DNA from 2 places in the Roseibium sp. FZY0029 genome. Region 2 is predicted to be linked to the other one. Evidence: predicted binding sites of a transcription regulator. Region 2 holds the regulator's gene; the other holds the start of a gene.
What was found. The regulator LexA, encoded in region 2, represses DNA repair genes until DNA is damaged. The targets are predictions, from matches to a motif close to TGTTCNNNNTGTGTTCNG.
Positions count from the first base shown of each region.

Region 1: a site for LexA is predicted at 8,270-8,287, ahead of recA (recombinase RecA). Genes of this name have one in related genera too.

Region 1 is NZ_JAZDVZ010000002.1:435,102-445,384, reverse strand. Features, by position in the region: gene V1T76_RS06595 (DUF6384 family protein) at 1-61, opposite strand, end outside; gene V1T76_RS06590 (cell surface protein) at 128-1,333, opposite strand; gene V1T76_RS06585 (DUF3772 domain-containing protein) at 1,641-4,094, shown strand; gene V1T76_RS06580 (pseudouridine-5'-phosphate glycosidase) at 4,159-5,091, opposite strand; gene V1T76_RS06575 (PfkB family carbohydrate kinase) at 5,200-6,153, opposite strand; gene V1T76_RS06570 (class I SAM-dependent methyltransferase) at 6,315-7,118, opposite strand; gene V1T76_RS06565 (translation initiation factor 2) at 7,469-7,963, opposite strand; gene recA (recombinase RecA) at 8,404-9,477, shown strand; gene alaS (alanine--tRNA ligase) at 9,831-10,283, shown strand, end outside.
Region 2 is NZ_JAZDVZ010000005.1:241,802-252,084, forward strand. Features, by position in the region: gene V1T76_RS15875 (ComEC/Rec2 family competence protein) at 1-1,701, shown strand, start outside; gene lexA (transcriptional repressor LexA) at 1,706-2,416, opposite strand; gene V1T76_RS15885 (acyl-CoA synthetase) at 3,434-5,014, opposite strand; gene V1T76_RS15890 (alpha/beta hydrolase) at 5,169-5,978, shown strand; gene fumC (class II fumarate hydratase) at 6,001-7,386, shown strand; gene V1T76_RS15900 (fumarylacetoacetate hydrolase family protein) at 7,445-8,596, opposite strand; gene V1T76_RS15905 (FadR/GntR family transcriptional regulator) at 8,730-9,488, opposite strand; gene V1T76_RS15910 (PilZ domain-containing protein) at 9,731-10,099, opposite strand.

The DNA of each region.
Region 1 (10,283 bases), on a different contig from region 2:
TGTCGACCACGTCCATCGCCATCATCAGATCGTCGAGCGGGGCGTCGGAATTGCTTGCCATGAATGCATGTCTTCTTGAAAAAGGGAGGGCGGGCCGGAAGGTCCGGCCTGCCGGATTATCGTCAGATCAAAGGGTCTTGCCCTGGGCGGTCAGCTTGGCAAGCCGGCGCTTGCCGTCTTCCACGGCAGTGCGGATTTCCTCGGAGTTCTTCGTCGACATCTCGCGCATTTCATCAATGATCTCGCGCGACTGGACCTGGAAGTTGACGACGGAGTCGACCAGTTTCTTCACCGAAGCTGCGGCGACGGTTGGTCCGTAACCTGCCTCGAGCGCTTTCTTCTGCACTTCGTCGCCGATGTCCGCAAGCGTTTCCAGGCTCTTGTTGATGCCATCCTTCATCGCATTCAGCGTTTCCGTGCTTTCGTGCAGACCCTGCAAGCCGGTGAAGGAGGCGTTGAGCGCCGTCAGAACGGATTCATTGGTGGAGAAGAAGCTGACCGACTGGGCGTAGACACGTTCCTTGGCGTTGGTGGTCTGTACCAGACGCGCCATGATCACTTCGGAGGTGTTGTAGCCGATGGTGAGATTGTCGGAGAGGTCTTTCGCGATCTGATAGCGCTTTTCCTCATCCTGCATCTCACGCAGTTTTTCGTCGCGCGCCAGTTCCAGACGGGCCTTCTGCGCCGGATCGTCGCCCGTGTAGGCTTCAACGTCGCCAGATGCGCTTTCAAGCGCGGCCTTTGCAGCGTCCAGTTTTCCGGTCGCAATGTTCAGGAGTTCAAGCGCGGTCACTTCCGCCTGCTTCAGCGCGCCGCGGAAATCCCGATAGGCTTCCAGAATGGTCTGTTCACGCTCAATCTGGTCTTTCGTCGCCTTGGCGACATCCTTGTAGGTGCCGCGAATATCGTCGAAGCGGTCGGATATCGTGCCGCGGCGGAAATCGCGCCACTTGTTGGACAGGTTCTCGGTGAAGGAGATCTTGCCGTCGGCCAACTGGTCGACCAGGGCCTTGGCGTCGTCCCGGATGGAATTGAAGGCGTCGGTGATCTGCTCATAGCGTTCACCGATGTCCATCTGCTGAACCTGCGAACGGACAACCTCGTTGAAGTTGGAGGCCTGGGCCAGTGTGCGGGTGATGATCAGCACCTTGTCGGGAGAAAGATCCGTGATCTGCTCCAGCAGGGCATTGATCGGGGCATCCTGCTCGCTTTCCGGCGTGATGCCGATATCGCGGAGTGTCGACAGCGCACGGTCGAGATACTGAAGCGGGGAAAAGCTTCCCGCCGGAGCCGTTTGGGTCTGCGGGGTTTCAGGGGCTGCCGCGTCTGTCATGTTTGACCTCCTTCAAGGACGCGGCCCGGTTTATGGTTTGTTGCCGCAACGTCCTGTTAACGTCATAATTTTGCATGTTAGGGCAGGCTTACGCCGCTCTGTCAACGGCTTGCCATGCATTTCAGGCCAAAGCCGGGCAGCATGCAAAAAGCTGCCATACCCTTTGCTTAGGCCGGTTTTGCGACAAATATGTTTCTATGGTGCAAGAACTGCCGAAATTCGCGCATAAGCTTATGGCAGTGAGTCGACGGGCGAGGGCCAGTCGCCGTCCCGCAGTCCCGTCCGTAGCAAGTTCGTTGGCGCCTTTATGAAATTTCTCAAGAGCATTCTTCTGATTGCCGTTTTTGCCGCCGCTGTTGCTGGTGGCCTGTCTCCGGTTTCACCAAGGGCCCAGACAGCGGATACGGTTGTGGCGCAGACCGATGAAAGCAACGCTGAAGCCACGCGGCGGTCTGATGTCGATGATCTTTTCAGACGTGCAGCCACTGCGCTTGAAGGTGGGGGCGTTTCGCCAAGAACCCTCGACCAGCTTCGGTCTCAACTGGTCATCGTGCGGGATGCGAATTCCCAGATCATGTCGCGCGGCAGCATTCGCGCCAGCGCGCTTGCGGCGCAGCTCAACAGCCTCGGCCCGCCGCCGGCCGACGGGCAGGAGGAAGCCGACGTCATCGCCGCGCGGCGCAAGGAGCTTACCAATGAGCTTGCGATCGCGAATGCCCCTGTCCGCCGGGCGGCGGAAATCCACGACGAGGCCGTGTTCTTCATTCGTCAGGTGGACAGGCAGCTGCGCACCAGGCAGCTCGACAAGCTGTTCGACAGGTATCCATCGCCGCTGGCGCCTTCAACCTGGTCGACCGGGTTTCTGGAAATCGGTCAGTTCTTCAGCCGGTTCGAACGGGACGTGCAAAACGAACTGGCGCGCCCCAGCGTGTCGAAGAAACTTGACGAAACGCTGCCACTCGCGCTCGCCTTGACGTTGTTCGGCATCCTGTTTCTGGCCGTTCTGCAGCAACCGATTTCCCGTGCGCTGAAGCGCTATTGCGAACGGCCGGCAACCGGTATCAAGGCATTGCTGCTGGCGTTGCTCTATAACGCCAGTTTCATCGTGCTGCCGACTATAGGGGCTGTGTCGCTAATTGCGGTGTTCCCGATTTTGGACATTTATCCCAATTCGGTCCGCACGGCCGTGATCGCGATACCCGCCATGGCGCTGGTGATCATCATCGCCAACTGGCTCGGGCACACGCTGTTTGCGCCGGGCCAGAGCCGCTGGCGGCTGCTGGACCTCGGCGACAGGGAAGCAAAGATCGGATTGCGCCTCTGCCAGGGGCTTGGTGTCTTCGTGGCGCTGGAAGTGGCTGTCGAGGCCTTCGAGCTGGACAATGCCTTTGGCCTGGCCGCCATTTCGGTGCTGTCGGCTACTCCCATCGCCGTTGCCGCTGTCATGCTGTGGGCTTTGGCCGGCATCATCCGCTTCAGCGATGCTGCCGAAAGGGAGGTGCAGGAAAGTGAGCAGACGGCGGAACAGCCCGAGGAAGGCTCGGTGAAGCCGCAGGAGTCGGGCTTTCTGCTGTTTTTGTCCCTGCTGATGAAGGCTTCCGCCGTTCTGGCCGTTTGCGTGACGATGCTGGGGTATGTGCAGCTTGCCCGGGTGGCGATCCTGCCGGTGATCATGACCGTCGCCCAGCTCGGCTTCGGGTTCATGCTTTACCATCTTGTGCTGGTCATCGTGAAAGCGGCGCTCGGCAAGCGGGAGGACGAGCCTGTTCCGATCCTGGCTGCCTTCAGCCTGATCTGTGTGCTGACGATGATCTTCGCCCCGTTGATCGCGATGACATGGGGCGCGCGTGCCACGGATATCATCGAAGCCTGGAACTTGCTGACGAATGGCGTGCAACTGGGCGACATTCACCTGTCGCTCGATTCCCTGATCGTGCTTGTCACCATTTTCGGCATCGGCGTTGTGGTGACGCGCTGGCTTCAGAACCTTCTCAAAAGCACCGTTCTGCCGCAAACGCGCATGGATAGCGGTGCGCAGAACGCCCTGGTCACGGGCACTGGGTATGTCGGGCTTACGCTGGCGGTGCTGATTGCGGTCTCGACGGCAGGGCTCAACCTCTCCAGCCTTGCGGTTGTCGCCGGTGCCTTGTCGGTCGGTATCGGTTTTGGTCTGCAGACCATCGTTTCCAACTTCGTCTCCGGCATCATTCTGCTGATCGAACGGCCGATCAAGGAAGGGGACTGGATCGAAGTGTCCGGGCAATCCGGCTATGTGCGCAAGATCTCCGTCCGCTCGACACGCATCGAAACCTTCGACCGTCATGACGTGATCGTCCCGAATTCGGATCTGATCGCCGGAACGGTCAAGAACATGACGCTGACGAACAAGTCCGGGCGTCTCATCCTGCCGGTCGGCGTTGCCTATGGCAGCGACCTTGAGAAGGTGAAGTCGATCCTGTTCGATGCGGCGCGGGCAAACAACACCATCTCGCGCTATCCGACACCGCAGGTTCTGTTCATCGGGCTGGGCGACAGCTCGCTGAACTTCGAATTGCGGTGCTTCCTTAAGGACATCGGCAATGTGATGACGACCAAGTCGGACCTCTATTTCACGGTCTATAACGAACTTGGCAAAGCGGGTGTCGAGATCCCGTTCCCGCAGCGCGACCTGCATATCAAGGATTTCGACCAGTTGGCCGAGGCGCTGGAGCGCCGGCAGGCGGTTCCGGCCTCTCAACCGGAAGAGGACAAGCCGTCCTGACGCGTGGTCCGGGCTTCAGGTTGGTCGTAACCGAAAGCCCGGAGGTCTTTTTACTCAATCCGTCCTAGACGAGTTCCGCGGCAATGCGGGCTGCCAGGCGGGCATTGTTGCGCACCAGGGCAATGTTCGTGTCAAGGCTGCGGCCGCCGGTCAACTCCAGGATCGCGCCGAGAACGAAGGGGGTCACTTCCTTGCCGCGAATGCCCTTGGCCGAAGCGTCAGTGATGGCGGCATCGATGTAGCCGGTCATCTCGTCCCGCGGGATCTGGTCGGTTTCCGGCACCGGATTGGCGATCAGCACACCGCCGTGGTCCGGAAAGCGCGACCGCATCTTCAAAAGCGTGCCGATTTCAGCTGCCGAATTCAGCGAGTAGGGGGCCTTCAGGCCGCTGGCCCGTGACCAGAACGCCGGCAGTTCTTCGGTGCCGAAAGCAATGACCGGCACACCCTTGGTCTCCAGAACTTCCAGCGTCTTGGGAATGTCGAGCAGCGCCTTGGCGCCAGCGGACACTACACACACCGGCGTGCGGCCAAGTTCATCAAGGTCCGCGGAAATATCGAAGCTTTCCTCAGCGCCCTTGTGAACGCCGCCGATGCCGCCGGTGGCGAACACCTTCAGGCCGGCCGCATGGGCCGCCATCATGGTGGCGGCGACGGTGGTCGCGCCGTAGCGCCCGGTGGCAAGGGCGAATGTCAGGTCGGCACGCGAACACTTCATCACGTCCTTGGCCTGCGCCAGACGGTCGAGATCCGTGTCGGATAGACCAACCATGATCTTGCCGTCCATCAGAGCGATCGTAGCCGGAACAGCGCCTTCCGCACGAATATCGGCCTCCACGTCACGGGCCGTCTCGACGTTCCTCGGGAACGGCATGCCGTGGGTGATGATGGTCGATTCCAGCGCAACGACCGGCTTGCCGTTCGTAAGAGCCTCGCGCACTTCATCGCTGTAAACGATCAGATCCTTGATGGAGGAGGGCGATGTCGGGGTGGTCACGGCGTGTGCCTTTCTGTTTCTTCATCCGGCAGCTCTAGGCCGGGGCAAATCTGCGGGTCTTATAGGCGCAAGGCGAGACTGCGCCAAGATTGGAATTTGTCCACATGGTCAAAAGTTGGCGAGGGCATCCCACGTAAGCTCATCGGCGAGCGCGCCCGTGCAGCGCAAGGTCAGGGCGGCGGCCGAAAGGCCAAAGGGGACGGCGTCTGTCAGGCCATACCCTTTTGAAAGCGCTGCGACCGTGCCCGCTGTCAAGGCGTCGCCTGCGCCGGTGACGTCGACAATTTGTGTCTGAAGCGGAGCAAAGCGGTGGAGCGTTCCCCCTTCCAGCACAAGCACGTCTGAGGCAGCACTGGTCAGGACAAAACTCTTCAGGCCGGTCTGCATCAAGGCTGCGGCAAGGTCTTCGGAAGATACATCGCAGGAGAGGCCGGTGAGCGTGGCCGCTTCGCCGCGGTTCAGCATCAGGCAGTCCAGTTCGTCAAGGACGCCACGCAGCCGGATGGCCTTGGCATCCGAAACGGCATTGGCAATGAGGCGCCCGGGCCGGGCAACGCCTGCCAGCCGGGCCAGCATGGCAGCGGGGAGGTTCGCATCCAGAAACCAGATCGTCTCCCGCGATGCACCTGCCGCGAGCTGCTCAACGATGGCATCGAACAGGTCTTCAGGGGCTTCGGACAGCACACGATCATCGACGCAGGCGGCTGCAAGATCGCCCGCCGGATTATGCAGCGCAAGGTATTGGCCTGTGGCGAAACCTGACCGGGCCAGGACATGGAGAACAAGACCTTCCTGTCGAAGCTGGCGAGAGAGCATGTCGGCAGCACCATCGTCCCCGACCGTCCCCACCAGATGCGTTCCCACACCAAGGCGCACCAGCGCTCGAGCTATATTCGTGGCAACGCCGCCCGGCTTCGCACTCAGTCTGGAAGGGGTCGATGTCTCGGGGCGGATCGGCTCGCTGGCATGGGCGATCGTATCGTAATGGATCGCACCGATGGCGATGACGGAAGAAGAATGGGCTGAAGTCACGTTCAGGACTGTCTCATAAAGGGCCGGCATCAGAACCCAAGGCTCGCTCCGCCGGTCGCAGGCAACCGTTGAAAGCGCGGGCTAGCAGATTAAGCGGGGGGCGGCAACGGGAAGCGCGCAGGCATAGCTAACAAGCATCCGTTGATAACATGAAACGACGGATCAGCGGCCAACGGGGCCGTTTTTCGCAGTCAGCGTGCTTTTGTGCCGATGATGAGGCCATTTCGGCGCGTCATTATGAACTTGCCTTGCGATCTGTCGCTTTCCTCGCGGATCAGCTTAGCAAGATGCCTCTGTTGAGCCTCGGCCGCAGTAATGCCTGGTGGACAGGACAACAGGAACTTCACCGCATCTTCTGGATCAGTGCACGTCATCGTATCGGTAAGATCAAATCGCCGTACAACGTCGAAAAGCTCACCAACAACCTGCTCGGCATCATCGAGCGAGAACATTGCGGCCGCGGGATCAACGGGCCTGCCTCCAAATGCCTTGACGCCGATTGAATGCAGTTCGCTCATATTCTCCAGAGCATTTGTGCTTACGAACACCTGCCCGCCCGTGCGCAAGACACGTCTCGCTTCACGCAACGCGGTTCGTGGATCTTCCAAGTGATACAGGACGTGCAAAAGAAGCACCGCGTCAAAGGTCTCATCTGGGTGCGGCAGGTCGATGGCATCTGCCACCTTAGCGCTGACGACCTCAATCTTCTCCACCGTTGCCAGGTTCGCCAAGACCTCCTCGATCATTCCGGGAGAGGCATCTATGAGAGAAAGACGAAGTTGGTTTGGCAGACGGTCTGCCTGAGAACGCCAAATCCAGCCAGGACCGCACCCGACGTCCAATACATGCATTTCTGTTTGTAAATTCAAATGCTCGATCAGCCAGCCAAACCAGCTGACAGTTGCATATTTCGCCTGAAACGAGCCACGTGTCGCAAGATGGCGGGGCGTCGCGTAGTGGCGTTGTGCTTCTTCACTTCGAGACGTGTCATTCATAAGAAGATGCTACGCCAATTATGGGTCTTTATCCATAAAGAGCTCTACGCAGAAACTTGAACCGCACTTGTTTTGAGAGGACGGTTGTTCTCGAACCGAACCAATGGTCGCATCGCGACTGCGGCCACAAAGTTGGCGCTCATCTGCCCCGGACAGATTATGCATTTCCAGGCAAGGCGCGCCGCCAGATCCTAACCGACTGTAGGAGCTAAATTGCAAGACATGGTCGTTGTGTTTCACACCTCTTTTGTCTTCGGGCACCCGGTTTATGTCCCGCATCGGATCACGTTTTTTAAAGGCCTGAGATCGCGCGATCCGGAGATCTCGGGCCTCCAGGTTGTCTCGACCATTTAAACTCCACCCGACTTCCGCATTACGGCTTCTTCCTGGGCGCGCTGTTTGGCGGCGATCTTTTCCTTGATTTCGGAGAGATCACCCTTGGGAGTTTTCGGGTTCCTGGGGTTGTTGGGGACCAGCTCTACGAGGACCGGATTGGGTGAGTGGTCGAGCGTGGCTCCCGAAACACTGTCGACGCCGACACCAATAACGCCGCCAATCAGCACGTTCCCAGCCATGCCGGCGACGCCGCCGGGGGCGACCTTGGTGTTCACCTCGACGGTCTGGGTCTTGTAGCCTTCCTTGGAAACCGTAACGGTGAATTCCTGTTTGCGTGAGACCTGAAGAGAGCAGGGGGACGTGTTGCAGGTCAGCCCGATGGACGTGGCGATCTGTGCTCCTTCCGGTGAGACGTAGACCTTCACGGTCTCATTGGTGCCGCGTGTCGCCGTGGCGCAAGCCGACAAGCCAAGCGCAAGCGCCAGGCACAACAGTTTGTTTGTTTTCATGTAAATCGCTTCCCAGCCAAGTGAAACAAAAGTGGCGAAGACCTAGCCGAACCGAAATTCTTTGCAAATCTGTTTTTCAAGTACCGATTGAAAGACGTGCTCACTGCCACCCGATATTCACATTCGAATTGCGACAAGGCCCAGCTGGTAGGCGCTCGATAAGACTGGACCGAGCCGCAAAGCAGGCTGACAGGGATGGCCAGTCGATCCACCCGAGATGCGGCAGAGCACTGATTCTATCTCAATGTGGAACAGGGAATAACCCGGTGTTCAGCTTACGTAGGGGAATACGCGATCTGTTCAGCTGAGAACATATTGGAAACAAACAGTCATTTTCATTTAAATACCAATCGGTTTTGCCATCTTGTCAAATGAGAACAAAATGTGTACAAAGCTCTCATTGAAACGGCACGTCCATCGTGGAATAAGGAGCGTAAGCCATGTCGCAAAGTACACTTCGTCTCGTAGAAAGCAGCCAGATGGATAAGACAAAAGCGCTGGACGCAGCGCTCAGCCAAATCGAACGCGCCTTCGGCAAAGGCTCCATCATGAAGATGGGCCAGGGCCAGGTGGTTGAGGTGCAAGCTGTCTCGACCGGGTCTCTCGGACTTGATATCGCCCTCGGGATCGGCGGTCTGCCGCGCGGACGTATCGTCGAGATCTACGGGCCGGAATCGTCCGGTAAAACGACGCTTGCGCTGCATGCGGTTGCCGAAGCTCAGAAGACGGGTGGGATCTGCGCCTTCATCGATGCGGAGCATGCGCTGGATCCGATCTATGCGCGCAAGCTTGGGGTCGATATCGACAATCTTCTGATCTCCCAGCCGGACGCCGGTGAGCAGGCACTGGAAATCGCCGACACGCTGGTGCGGTCCGGCGCCATTGATGTGCTGGTCATCGACTCGGTCGCCGCGCTGACGCCGAAGGCCGAACTTGAAGGCGAAATGGGCGACAGTCTGCCGGGCATGCAGGCCCGCCTGATGAGCCAGGCGCTGCGCAAGCTGACCGCTTCGATCTCCAAGTCGAAGTGCATGGTGATCTTCATCAACCAGATCCGCATGAAGATCGGCGTGATGTTCGGTTCACCTGAAACCACGACAGGCGGCAATGCGCTGAAATTCTACGCGTCTGTCCGTCTGGATATTCGCCGCATCGGCGCGATCAAGGACCGGGACGAAGTCGTCGGCAACCAGACCCGCGTGAAAGTCGTCAAGAACAAGCTGGCGCCTCCCTTTCGTCAGGTCGAATTCGACATTGTCTACGGTGAGGGCGTCTCCAAGACCGGCGAGCTGATCGATCTTGGTGTCAAAGGCAACATCGTTGAAAAGTCGGGTGCTTGGTTCTCCTACAACAGCCAGCGTCTTGGCCAGGGCCGGGAAAATGCAAAGCAGTTTCTGAAGGACAATCCGGAAATTGCCGATGAAATCGAACTGGCGATCCGCCAGAACGCCGGTCTGATCGCCGAGGCGATCATCGATCCGGACGGGGGAGTGGAAGACGAAGCAGAGGATTGATCCTCAGCTTCTGGTCGCCGCTCGCATGAGCTCCGGACGTTTGTCCGGTCTTCCAAGGGCCTCCTTCCGTTTATCGGAAGGGGGCCTTTTGCTGTTCGGGGCGAGGACCGGAACAAAATTCCAACATGTCGGATGGCGCGCTGACAGGTGGCCGGAGCGTCGCTTTAACGTGCAAACCGGAATTCGCCTTTATCCTGGCCGGTTTCCGTTGGGTCGGGCCCTTGCAACCGCTGGACAGGGTTGGAGGTCAAAGTTAAAAGGCTGTTCCGGCGCGGATCGGTGAGCCAGATCCCGCGCACCCAAGATTTTCAACAGGCCCTCATATGCGGGGCTGTGACCGATGCGAGATCCGAATGACCGGCGTAAATGAAATCCGCTCTGCCTTTCTGGACTATTTCAAGACAAACGGCCACGAAGTGGTCGAGTCCGGGCCGCTGGTGCCGCGCAACGATCCGACCCTGATGTTCGCGAACGCGGGCATGAACCAGTTCAAGAACGTGTTTACCGGCTTGGAAAAACGCGATTATTCCCGTGCGGTGACGGCACAGAAGTGTGTGCGCGCCGGTGGCAAGCACAACGACCTGGACAACGTCGGTTACACCGCACGCCACCACACCTTCTTCGAAATGCTCGGCAACTTTTCGTTCGGGGACTATTTCAAGGACCGGGCGATCGAACTGGCCTGGAATCTCGTCACCAAGGAATTCGGCCTGCCGAAGGACAAGCTCCTGGTCACCGTCTTCGCTGAAGACGATCAGGCTTTCGATCTGTGGAAGAAGATTGCCGGTCTCAGCGAAGACCGGATC
Region 2 (10,283 bases):
TTCAGTTTTGGTCCGCCTCAGGTCATCAAGGTTCCAGATCAGGGGATTGGGCTTCGCCCCTCTGTTGTCATTGCCAAACTCCGAAGCAATATCGCGGAGCGGATCAAATCCAGTCTTGCCGATGGGCCCGAAACCGCATTGATCGTCGCCCTTTTGGTTGGTGACAGAAGCGGCATTGCTGAAGAGCAGGAAGAGGTATTGCGTTCGGCGGGGCTGGCTCACATCCTGGCGATTTCAGGACTGCATATGGCGCTTTTCGCCGGTGGCGCCTACGGGGCAGTTTTGTTGCTGTTATCGCTCATTCCGGTCTTGACGTTGAGATGGCCTGTTCACAAGTGGGCAGCTCTCTCAGCTCTTGGTGCGGCCGTCGTCTATCTGCTTCTGTCCGGCGGAGCGGTTGCCACACAGCGCTCTTTTTTGATGATTGCCATTGTCTTTCTCGGGGTTCTTGTCGGTCGGCGCGGTCTGACTTTGAGGAGTGTAGCGCTAGCAGGCCTCCTGCTTCTTGTGATAGCGCCTGAACGCCTGTTTTTCCCTGGCTTCCAGATGTCATTTGCCGCCGTGATCTGTCTGGTTGCCGTCTATGATTTGTGGCGGCAACGGGATCGCTTTGGATCGACCGGTGACAGAGTATCCGGATGGGGCATGGCGACATGCGTTTTTCTTGGCAAATGGGTTGCGGGTCTGCTTGTTACCGCGCTGGTCGCCGGATTGGCGACCGGCATCATCGGAGCACATCATTTCAGCCGCATTGCGCCCTATGGCGTTGTAGGCAATCTTCTGGGCATGCCAGTGTTCTCGCTGCTTGTCATGCCAATGGGTGTGATGGCGTTTGTTCTGATGCCCTTTGGACTGGCTGCGCTGCCACTGGCCGTGATGTCTATCGGCGTGTCGCTGCTTCTGAAGGTGGCTTCATTCACTGCTGCGCTGGATGCCGGAGGCGGCGCGTCGGGCAGGCTCGACGGAATGGCTGCAAGTCTACTGCTGTCGGCGCTATTTGCCGGCCTGTTGTTGCCAGGAAGAAGGCGTCTGCTCGCCGGATTTCCGCTGCTTGCGGGGCTCATGATTGTCATCACTGACCAGCCTCCGGACATCCAGATTGCCGCGAGCGGCTCTCGCATCGCCGCTCGGGATGAAACTGGGGCCTTGCGTTACGAAGCTAGAGGCCGGTCCTTTGCAACAGACCTTTGGCTTCAGTCGGAAGGCGTTCCTGATGAAGCGATTTTATCGCGTAAGATGAAATCGCCTCAGAAAATGTGTGACGATGATGGATGCGTCGTCAGGGCATACGGACCAGGGGAAAGCGAAGAGGCGCTGCAACTGGCCTTACCCTATTTGGCAATCGCCCAGCCTAAAACGTTCGAAGCATTTCAGATGGATTGCAGATACGCCGATTTGATCGTGACCGATCTAGTCGCTCCGGAAAACTGCAGCTCAGTGCTTGTTTTGGACCAGGAAACGCGGTCGGCACGCGGCGCAGTTTCGATCTGGTTGTCGGCAAGCGCTGCTCGTCGGGGGGATGATACCAATAGGCTTGGCGACCGAGAGGTACTTCCGCCTGACGGAAAGCCAAAAATCGAAAAGCTGGTGTACGCCATCCCTGACCCGCCGCGTCCCTGGCATCGGCCAGGAACGGTCACAAGAGACGGGTTACGTCAAGCCAGCCGCGCTTCATTTGCAAAAGAGCGCGTTGACGAGTGACGGGTCAGTACTGTCGAAACAGGGCAACAAGTCGGCCCTGAACTCGGACGCGGCCCGGTCCGAAGATCCGGGTTTCATAGGCGGGGTTCGCGGCTTCAAGCGCGATAGAGGCACCTTTCTTGCGCAAGCGCTTCAAGGTTGCTTCCTCATCATCGACAAGAGCGACGACAATATCTCCACTGTCGGCACTGTCGGTCCTGCGTATCAGAACGGTGTCACCATCCAGAATGCCGGCTTCGATCATGGAATCGCCGCGCACTTCCAGCGCGTAATGCTCTCCACGCCCAATCAGGTCCTGAGGCACGGTAATGGAATGGCTGTGGGTCTGAATGGCCTCGATCGGTACACCGGCGGCAATTCGGCCCATAACGGGAATTTCCGTGACACCGATAACGGGTTCCGGTGCTGCCTTCGCCGGTTCCGGTTTACCGAGCGAGCCTTCGATGACTTCTGGCGAAAAGGTGCCCCTTGGCCGAGGAGTACCCAGGCCCGGTGCGATGGAATCCGGAAGGCGAACAACCTCCATGGCTCTTGCCCGGTTCGGCAAGCGCCGGATGAAGCCGCGTTCTTCAAGGGCTGTGATCAGGCGATGAATGCCGGACTTGGAGCGCAGATCGAGCGCATCCTTCATTTCGTCGAAAGACGGCGGCACACCGGTTTCTTTCAGTCTTTCGTGAATGAACATGAGCAGTTCGTACTGCTTGCGCGTCAGCATGTAGGCGTCCCCTGACCGAGAAAACATCTGGTACAAATCAAGAACATGGTACCTGTTCTCATTGTGTTCTGCAAGGGTAAATGTTCTCTTACTGTTCTTGGTGCCTTGCTGGCGGCCACGATCAATTTTCAACTGGCCCAGGCTTATTGTCACATGTTGATCGGGTCGTAATCAGCAATTCGCAAGTGACAAGCGTGGGCGCCCCGCCGGCAATGAGAATGCCATCATGCAACCCGCCATCAAGGTCGATCGCGCGTATGGGCACTTGGAGCTCCTGAGTTGCTCTTGCCCCGCCACCTGGGGAAAGCAATATTTCGGAAATCAGGCCCGTCATCGCGTCGGCATCGCGAAACGCCGCTCCGGCAAGGCTGCCAAGGCCCTAGACTTCGTAGGAGGATGAATCCAACAGAAGAGCAAGTTCGTGGATGCTGTTTGTCAGATCGGCAAACGGAGCCGGCGTCGTAATGAGAGCGTTGTTTCGAAGCGGTCTGGAGAGGGGTCCGGCCTGCTGTAAGCGGAACAACGTGAATTCGGTTTCCGGGTCCAACGAAGCCACAAATGCCGCGCCTTTGAGACCGTGGCCCCTGATGATGCCTGCGTGCGCTATCTGAAGCGTGTGAGGCAGCGGGTGACCGAGACGTTCTCTGCCACTCTCGTGCCAGTAGGCGTATATATGCGCAAACCAGTCGCCGTCCTTCCTGCCTAGAATTGCGACCGCTGTTTCGAGAGTAGAGCCCTTGGAGGAATGCGTGTCGCTGTACTACGCTGCGTGGCGGTCATCGATCGCACAGGCTGGCATTACGAAGTCGAATGGCCCAAGTGTCAGACCGGAAAGATCCCGCACCGCCGGACTCAGCTCATGCTGTTTGGCGTAGCGACCCAAGACCTCCAAAAGAGGCGCGGGCTCCGTGATGTCTATCTTTAGAGGTTCCGCCCGGCATCTGGCATAGGGCCGCCGATTTTCGGCGGCGGGACCAGGATGCCGGATGTCGGCAAGTGTCCTGGGCGGTGGCCGTCTCACAGTAAGCCCTGCTCCGTCAGATGCTCTCGCACCAGTTTCTTCGTGATCTTGCCGTAGGCGCTGGTCGGCATCGCCGGAATAAAGAGGTAGCGTGCCGGCAATTTGTAACGGGCGATCTTGCCGTCGAGATAGTCCGTCAAAGCCTGAGGGTCGGGGGACTTGCCCGGGGCCGCCACGCAAACGGCAAGTCCGACTTCGCCCCATTGCCTGTCAGGAATGCCTAGAATTGCGACCTCGGAGATATCCGGATGTGTGAGCAGGACTTCCTCGACTTCTTTCGGATAGACGTTGGAGCCACCCGAAATATACATGTCCGAGGCTCGGCCGGTCAGGAAGAGGTAGCGCTGTTCATCCATGTGACCGATGTCGCCCGTCCGGAACCAGCCATTTCTGAACGACTTTTTGTTGGCTTCATCGTCCTCCAGGTATCCCGCGCAGACAGCTGCGCCAATAACGCAGACTTCACCTGTTTCATTGGGCGGCAGAAGATTGCCGTGTTCGTCCTGGATCGAGACCTCGATGCCGGTGCGCTCCGTGCCGCAGGTGCCGCTGCGTGTCTCGGGACCATCCTCCAGAAAATGATCCTGGGGCCGCAGCACCGTGATGTTTCCGGTGACCTCGCCAAGCCCGTAGTATTGAACCAGAACGTGCCCCAGTTTCTGCAGCGCCAGTTTCTGGTCCTCCCGGTACATGGGAGCCCCCGCATAGATGAGGTGTCGCAGGCTTGAGTGATCGAACCGGTCGACCGCAGGATCTTCCACCAGGCGTTTGACGATTGTTGGCACAGTGAAAATATTGCTGACCTTGTGTTTTTCGATCAGCTCGAAAGCGGTTGCCGGATTGAAGCCACCTCTAGGCAAAAGCACATGCGCTGAACCGGCCACAAGCTGAGCGACCAGTTGTAGCCCTGCGCCGTGGGAGAGCGGAGCGATCACCAGCGATGCATCCTGTTCCGTTGTTCCAGGCAACAGATCCGCCATGTAGTTGACGCAGACGAAACCGATTTGCCCGTGACTGAGGACGACCGCCTTTGGGCGTCCTGTGGAGCCGGATGTGAAGAACAACCAACAGGGGTCGTTGTAATCTACGCTCTCATTCGCAAAGGCTTGTCCCGTGTGGCGGGAGACAAGATCCTCATAGCTGGTGCCAAAGTCGCTCGTGCCAATCGTTACGCAACCAGTCAGCTGCGGTCTTGCGTTCCGTACAGCTTCGGCTTGAGCGCTGAAATTTGCGTCACACAGGAAAACCTTCGCCTTCGCTTTTTCCGCCGCATAGGCTGTCTCACCGGGCGCCTGACGGAAGTTGCAAGGAACCCAGACAGCCCCCAGGCGGAAAGCAGCCAGCATGATCTCGATCATCTGAACAGAGTTTTCAGCCTGCACCAGGAGACTGTCCCCCTTGGAAACGCCAAACTCAGACTGCAGGCCTGTTGCAAGAGCTGAGACTCGCGAATCGATTTCCGCCCAGGTCCATGTGCGCCCATCCTGGACAACGGCCGGACGGGTTGGCCATCGTGCGGCATTTCTGGACAGAAAGTGTGCAAGATTGGACACGCGATTGGAACAGCGTTCCACCATATGAGTTTGCCTCCCGGTTCATGGTTTTTTTCTGACGTTAGGTTGACCCAGGTCTATTTGACAAGCTGCGATTGGCATTCAGGCCGTTCCGCTTTGAAAGGAAATCGTGCAAGGATGCCGCCGATCAATTTCGAAGGTTGTTAGAGGATTTCGAATGAGCGAGATGACGATTGCTGATTGGGACGATGCCTATTCAAATGCAGCGTATATTCCAGGTGCCGACGATTTTATTGTGCGCTGGGCGCAAGATGCCGAAGCCTTCCGGAAAAGCTGGGTCGAGAAGGATCTGGATGTTGTTTACGGGGAAGGGGATCGTCAACGGTTCGATGTGTTCCGGCCGGAGCGAAAATCCAAGGGGCTCGTTGTCTTCGTGCATGGGGGCTACTGGCTGAGATTCGACAAGAGTTCCTGGTCGCATTTCTCAAGCGGGTGTCTGGCAAAGGGCTGGACGGTTTGCATGCCATCCTATGAGCTGGCTCCAGATGCCCGGATCTCAGACATCACGCGGCAGATCAGTGTGGCAGTCACGAAAGCGGCGGCTCGTGTTGCCGGGCCGATCCGGCTGGCCGGTCACTCCGCCGGAGGCCATCTGGTCACTCGGATGATCTGTGAGGATACGCGCCTGTCAGAGGACGTTCTGGCGCGAATCGAGCGGGTCGTATCCATTAGCGGTCTGCACGACCTTCGCCCGCTCAGAAATACCGTGATGAACAAGTCTTTCCAAATGAGCGAAGAAGAGGCCGTTGCCGAGAGCGCCGCACTTATGAAGCCCGCAATCGACTGCCCGGTCGTCGCCTGGGTTGGAGGGGCGGAGCGTCCGGAGTTCCTCCGCCAGTCGAAACTTCTCGCCGACGCTTGGCCAACGGCGACTTATCGGGAAGATCCGGATCGGCATCATTTCGACGTCATCGATGGGCTTAAAAAGCCGGATAGCGAGTTGACCGAAACCTTGCTGGCCTCTTGAGCCAACCCACAGGGAGACGCTTATGCGTACTGAAAGCGACAGCATCGGTGAGATAGATGTACCGGAGGACAAATACTGGGGGGCGCAGACACAGCGTTCCCTCAAGTATTTTTCAATCGGCAGTGACTTGATGCCGATTGAGCTTGTCCACGCCTATGGCATCCTGAAAAAGGCAGCCGCTCTTTCAAACGAAGAGCTGGGCCTGCTGCGTGACGATCTAGCGAGCCTGATTGTCCGGGCAGCGGAGGAAGTGAGCGAAGGAAAACTGGACGAGCATTTTCCTCTGCACGTCTGGATGACCGGTAGCGGCACCCAAACCAACATGAACGTGAATGAGGTGATCGCCAATCGCGCCATTGCGCTTGCAGGCGGCGTACTGGGGTCAAAAGATCCGGTTCACCCCAACGATCACGTGAACCTGTCTCAGTCTTCCAATGACAGCTTTCCTGCAGCCATGCACATGGCGGCTGCGATCCAGGTGAACCACCGCCTGCTGCCAGGGGTTCAGACACTCCACAAAAGCCTTCAGGAAAAAGCCGATGCCTGGGACAGTATCATCAAGATCGGCAGAACCCATATGCAGGACGCTACGCCTCTGACACTTGGGCAGGAGTTTTCCGGTTACGCTGAAATGCTGCGGCAGGACATGGAACGTATCCGTTTTGCATTAAACGATGTCTATGGTCTGGCGCTGGGCGGAACCGCTGTGGGGACGGGGATCAACGCGCATCCCCGCTTTGCAGAGCTGTCAGCCACAAAAATCGCCGAACTGACTGGTTTGCCGTTTTATACGGCTCCGAACAAATTCGCTGTCCAGGGCGCGCATGATGCTCTTGTCATGCTGAGCGGGGCTTTGAAGACGCTTGCTGTGTCCTTGTTCAAGATCGCAAACGACATTCGTCTTTTGTCATGCGGACCCCGCTGCGGATTTTTCGAACTGATAATTCCGTCCAATGAACCCGGGTCCTCGATCATGCCGGGCAAGGTCAATCCGACTCAGTGTGAGGCACTTGCGATGATCGCGGCGCAGGTCATCGGGAATGACGTCGTGGTCGGGATTGGTGGCGCCAGCGGGTATCTCGAGATGAATGTCTACAAGCCGTTGATGATCAATGCAATTCTGCAATCGGTTAAGATCATGGGTGACGGCTGCACCAACTTCTCCCGTTTCCTTGTCGAAGGAATGCAGCCGAACGAAAAGCGCATCAAGCAGTTCCTGGATCAGTCCTTGATGCTGGTCACTGCGCTCAGTCCGCTTATCGGATACGACAAGGCCAGTCATGCCGCACATCATGCCTTTGAGCACGATCTGACCTTGAAACAGGCATGCCTTGACCTTGGCTTTGTCAGCGCAGAGGAATTCGACCGGGTTGTCGATCCCGCGAAAATGGTCCAGCCGACGCTTTGACGAGCACGCATGCTTCCTGATGTGAGACTGCGCCGAGCGCTGGGCTTAAAGCTTCCAGCTAGAGAAGGCCACGCTCTGCGAGGTTGCGCATCAGGGAGCTTATTCCGAAAGTCCATTCTGGACATTCCGTCGAAAGCCGGACCGTGTTGCTCAAGCGGCCCAGGCCCGGGCTTTCGATCGTGACAACGTCGCCCAGTTTGTGCGTAAAGCCTTCACCGGCGACGTCCCTGTCCTGGGTAGGGGCAAAGAGCGTGCCGAGAAACAGCATGATCCCGTCAGGGTACTGGTGATGCCGACCCAGAGTCTGCCGGACGAGGTCTTGAGGATCCCGGCTAATCTCCTTCATCGAAGACCGTCCCTTCAGGATAAACCCGTCCGTGCCCTCGACTGTCAGATCCAGCTCTGCCTGGCGCACGTCCTCCAGCGAAAACGTGGCGTCGAACAGTCGGATCATGGGCCCGATGGCGCAGGATGCATTGTTGTCCTTGGCTTTGGACAGAAGCAGCGCCGAGCGGCCTTCGACGTCGCGCAGATTGACGTCATTTCCAAGAGTCGCGCCGACAATCACACCTTTGGAAGAGACGGTCAGAACCACTTCCGGCTCAGGGTTGTTCCAGCTCGACACAGGATGCAGACCGACATCTGCACCCGGGCCGACGGAGGAAAGAACCTGGGCTTTGGAAAAGACTTCGGCATCCGGGCCGATACCAACTTCCAGATATTGGCTCCACAGCCCTTCGGAAATCAGCGCCTGTTTTACCCTGGCAGCTTCCTCTGATCCGGCGCGCAGGTTACGCAGACTGTCGCCGATGGTGGAGCCCACACGTGCCCGAATTGCTTCCGCCTTTTGGGGATCGCCTGCCGCTTTTTCCTCGATAACGCGTTCCACCATGGAATTGGCGAAGGTCACCCCACAGGCTTTCACCGCTTGCAGATCGCACGGTGCAAGAAAATGCAATTCGGTGGGATTATCTGAAGAAGCTGCTGCAATCAGGTCGAGAGCGCCGAGATCTTCTCCTTCTGCCGTGGCAACATAACTTGTCGGATCCCGCATTTCGCAGATGTCCCGCACGGTCGGGGCGGTCTTCGAGGTGATGTCGATGACGCGATTGCCGCGCAGAGTAACGACGGAAGGTCCGTTGACGCCGGGCCGCCAAACACGGCCCAGATAAGTGCCGGAGGACATTTCGGTTTCTGAATAAAAGCTCATGGCGTTTCCTGGTTGGCCTTGGGGTGTGGCCCATTGTTGATTTTCCCTAATCTGCTGGGAAAACCCTCACTTGTCCAACAAATCTGGAAGCGCGGCTTTTGGCGTGGTCAATACGGCTCTTCAAGCGCCTGGGTCATTCCTGAAGCGTTGAAGCAACCAGTTTGTCTGCCATCGCCTTGTTCAGCACCAGCATGTCTTTCATGCGTCCGCGCGCCAGTTCGGCATCGCCGGCATCGATGGCTTCTGCCACGCCTACATGATTGCGGCGTGCAACTTTCTCTTCCGGAGGCGTTCGCTGTGACGCGGCATAGGAAAAGAGCATGACCGCGTAAATCAGATTCTGGAGCTGGGAAAGCATCTGATTGCCACTGGCTTGTAGGATCGTGGCATGGAACATGTAGTCGGCGCCAATCATGCTGGACTGACCGTCCAGCGGGTGTATGGCCCGCGCGGCTGCCAGAATGGTGTCACGTTGGCTACGGCTTGCATTTACGGCAGCGAGTGCGGCCGCTTCCGGCTCGAATATCAGCCTGAGATCTGTTGCCTCTGCATAAATTCTTGCCGTTTGCGGACTTTTCGGGTCGTGCCAGCGAATGACGTCCGGATCAAGAAGGTTCCAGTCGTCAAACGGGCAGACGCGTGAGCCGTATCTGCGGGCAGTTCGGATCAACCCCTTGCCGCACAAGACCTTGATGGCTTCCCGAACAACGGTCCGCGAAACGCCGAGACTGTCGACGAGTTCATCCTCGCGCGGCAGGATCGCGCCGGTGGGGAAATCACCATGTGCGATCTTTTTGCCGAGATGTTCGACTGTATCCTTGACCGCTCCGGTTGGCAGAGATGTGAGGGCTTTGTCCGGTAGTTCGAAGAAATTTCGTTTCTTATTATCCATTCAACAGACTCGGGCAGTCGGGTCTCGCACACTGATCGTGTGCGGTGAGACCGGCGTTGCGTCCTGAGCATGTTTTACAAGCCAATTTTTTAAAATACTAGAATTAATAACCTTGAATAACGTTTTGCAAAGCTGATCTGTCACTTCTGTAGTCTGTTGGTGCCTCCGTCGTCTAAATAATTGACCAATCGGCAAGGAAATGGAGTTGGTAATTTTGAATTTGTAGGACAATTACTGAGGATCTATCCATCGAGGGCGTATAGTCTTTGCGCAAGTTTCCTCACTCCAGTGTTTCGGAAGTGACGTATACTTGCCGGTGGTACCAGATAAACGACCCCTGCTGACAGACCGTCTCGCCAACGGAGCTGGACCTCGGCGACAGTTTTCGGCACGGCGTCGAAAACATAGAACTCCTCTGGCAAGTCGGTAACCTCGTTCAGAACGAGGCGGATGCCGCCATCAGAGATGTCCCGGATGGTGCAATCGCAAATAAATTCATTGTCCAGACTGGCGAGTTTCGCCGGGCGAAGTCTTGTGCGTTGACGCGGGTGCAGGCGGCGCTGAATGGCGGCGGCGATGGAGTCCCGTTTTGCGGTCAGAAACGAAAACATGTCACAACCTCAGTTGTTGGGTCTTGATGGGGCAAGCGGTTCCATTGGCCTTAGCGGCTCTGGTCTGCTGGAACCAGGAAGTCGAGGGCGGTAGCTGGGGTCTCCCAGTGTTGAAGGCCGGTGCGTGACGGGAGATTGAGCGTTCCGACACAGACGATATGCCAGGTCGTAAAGTCCTCGCCAG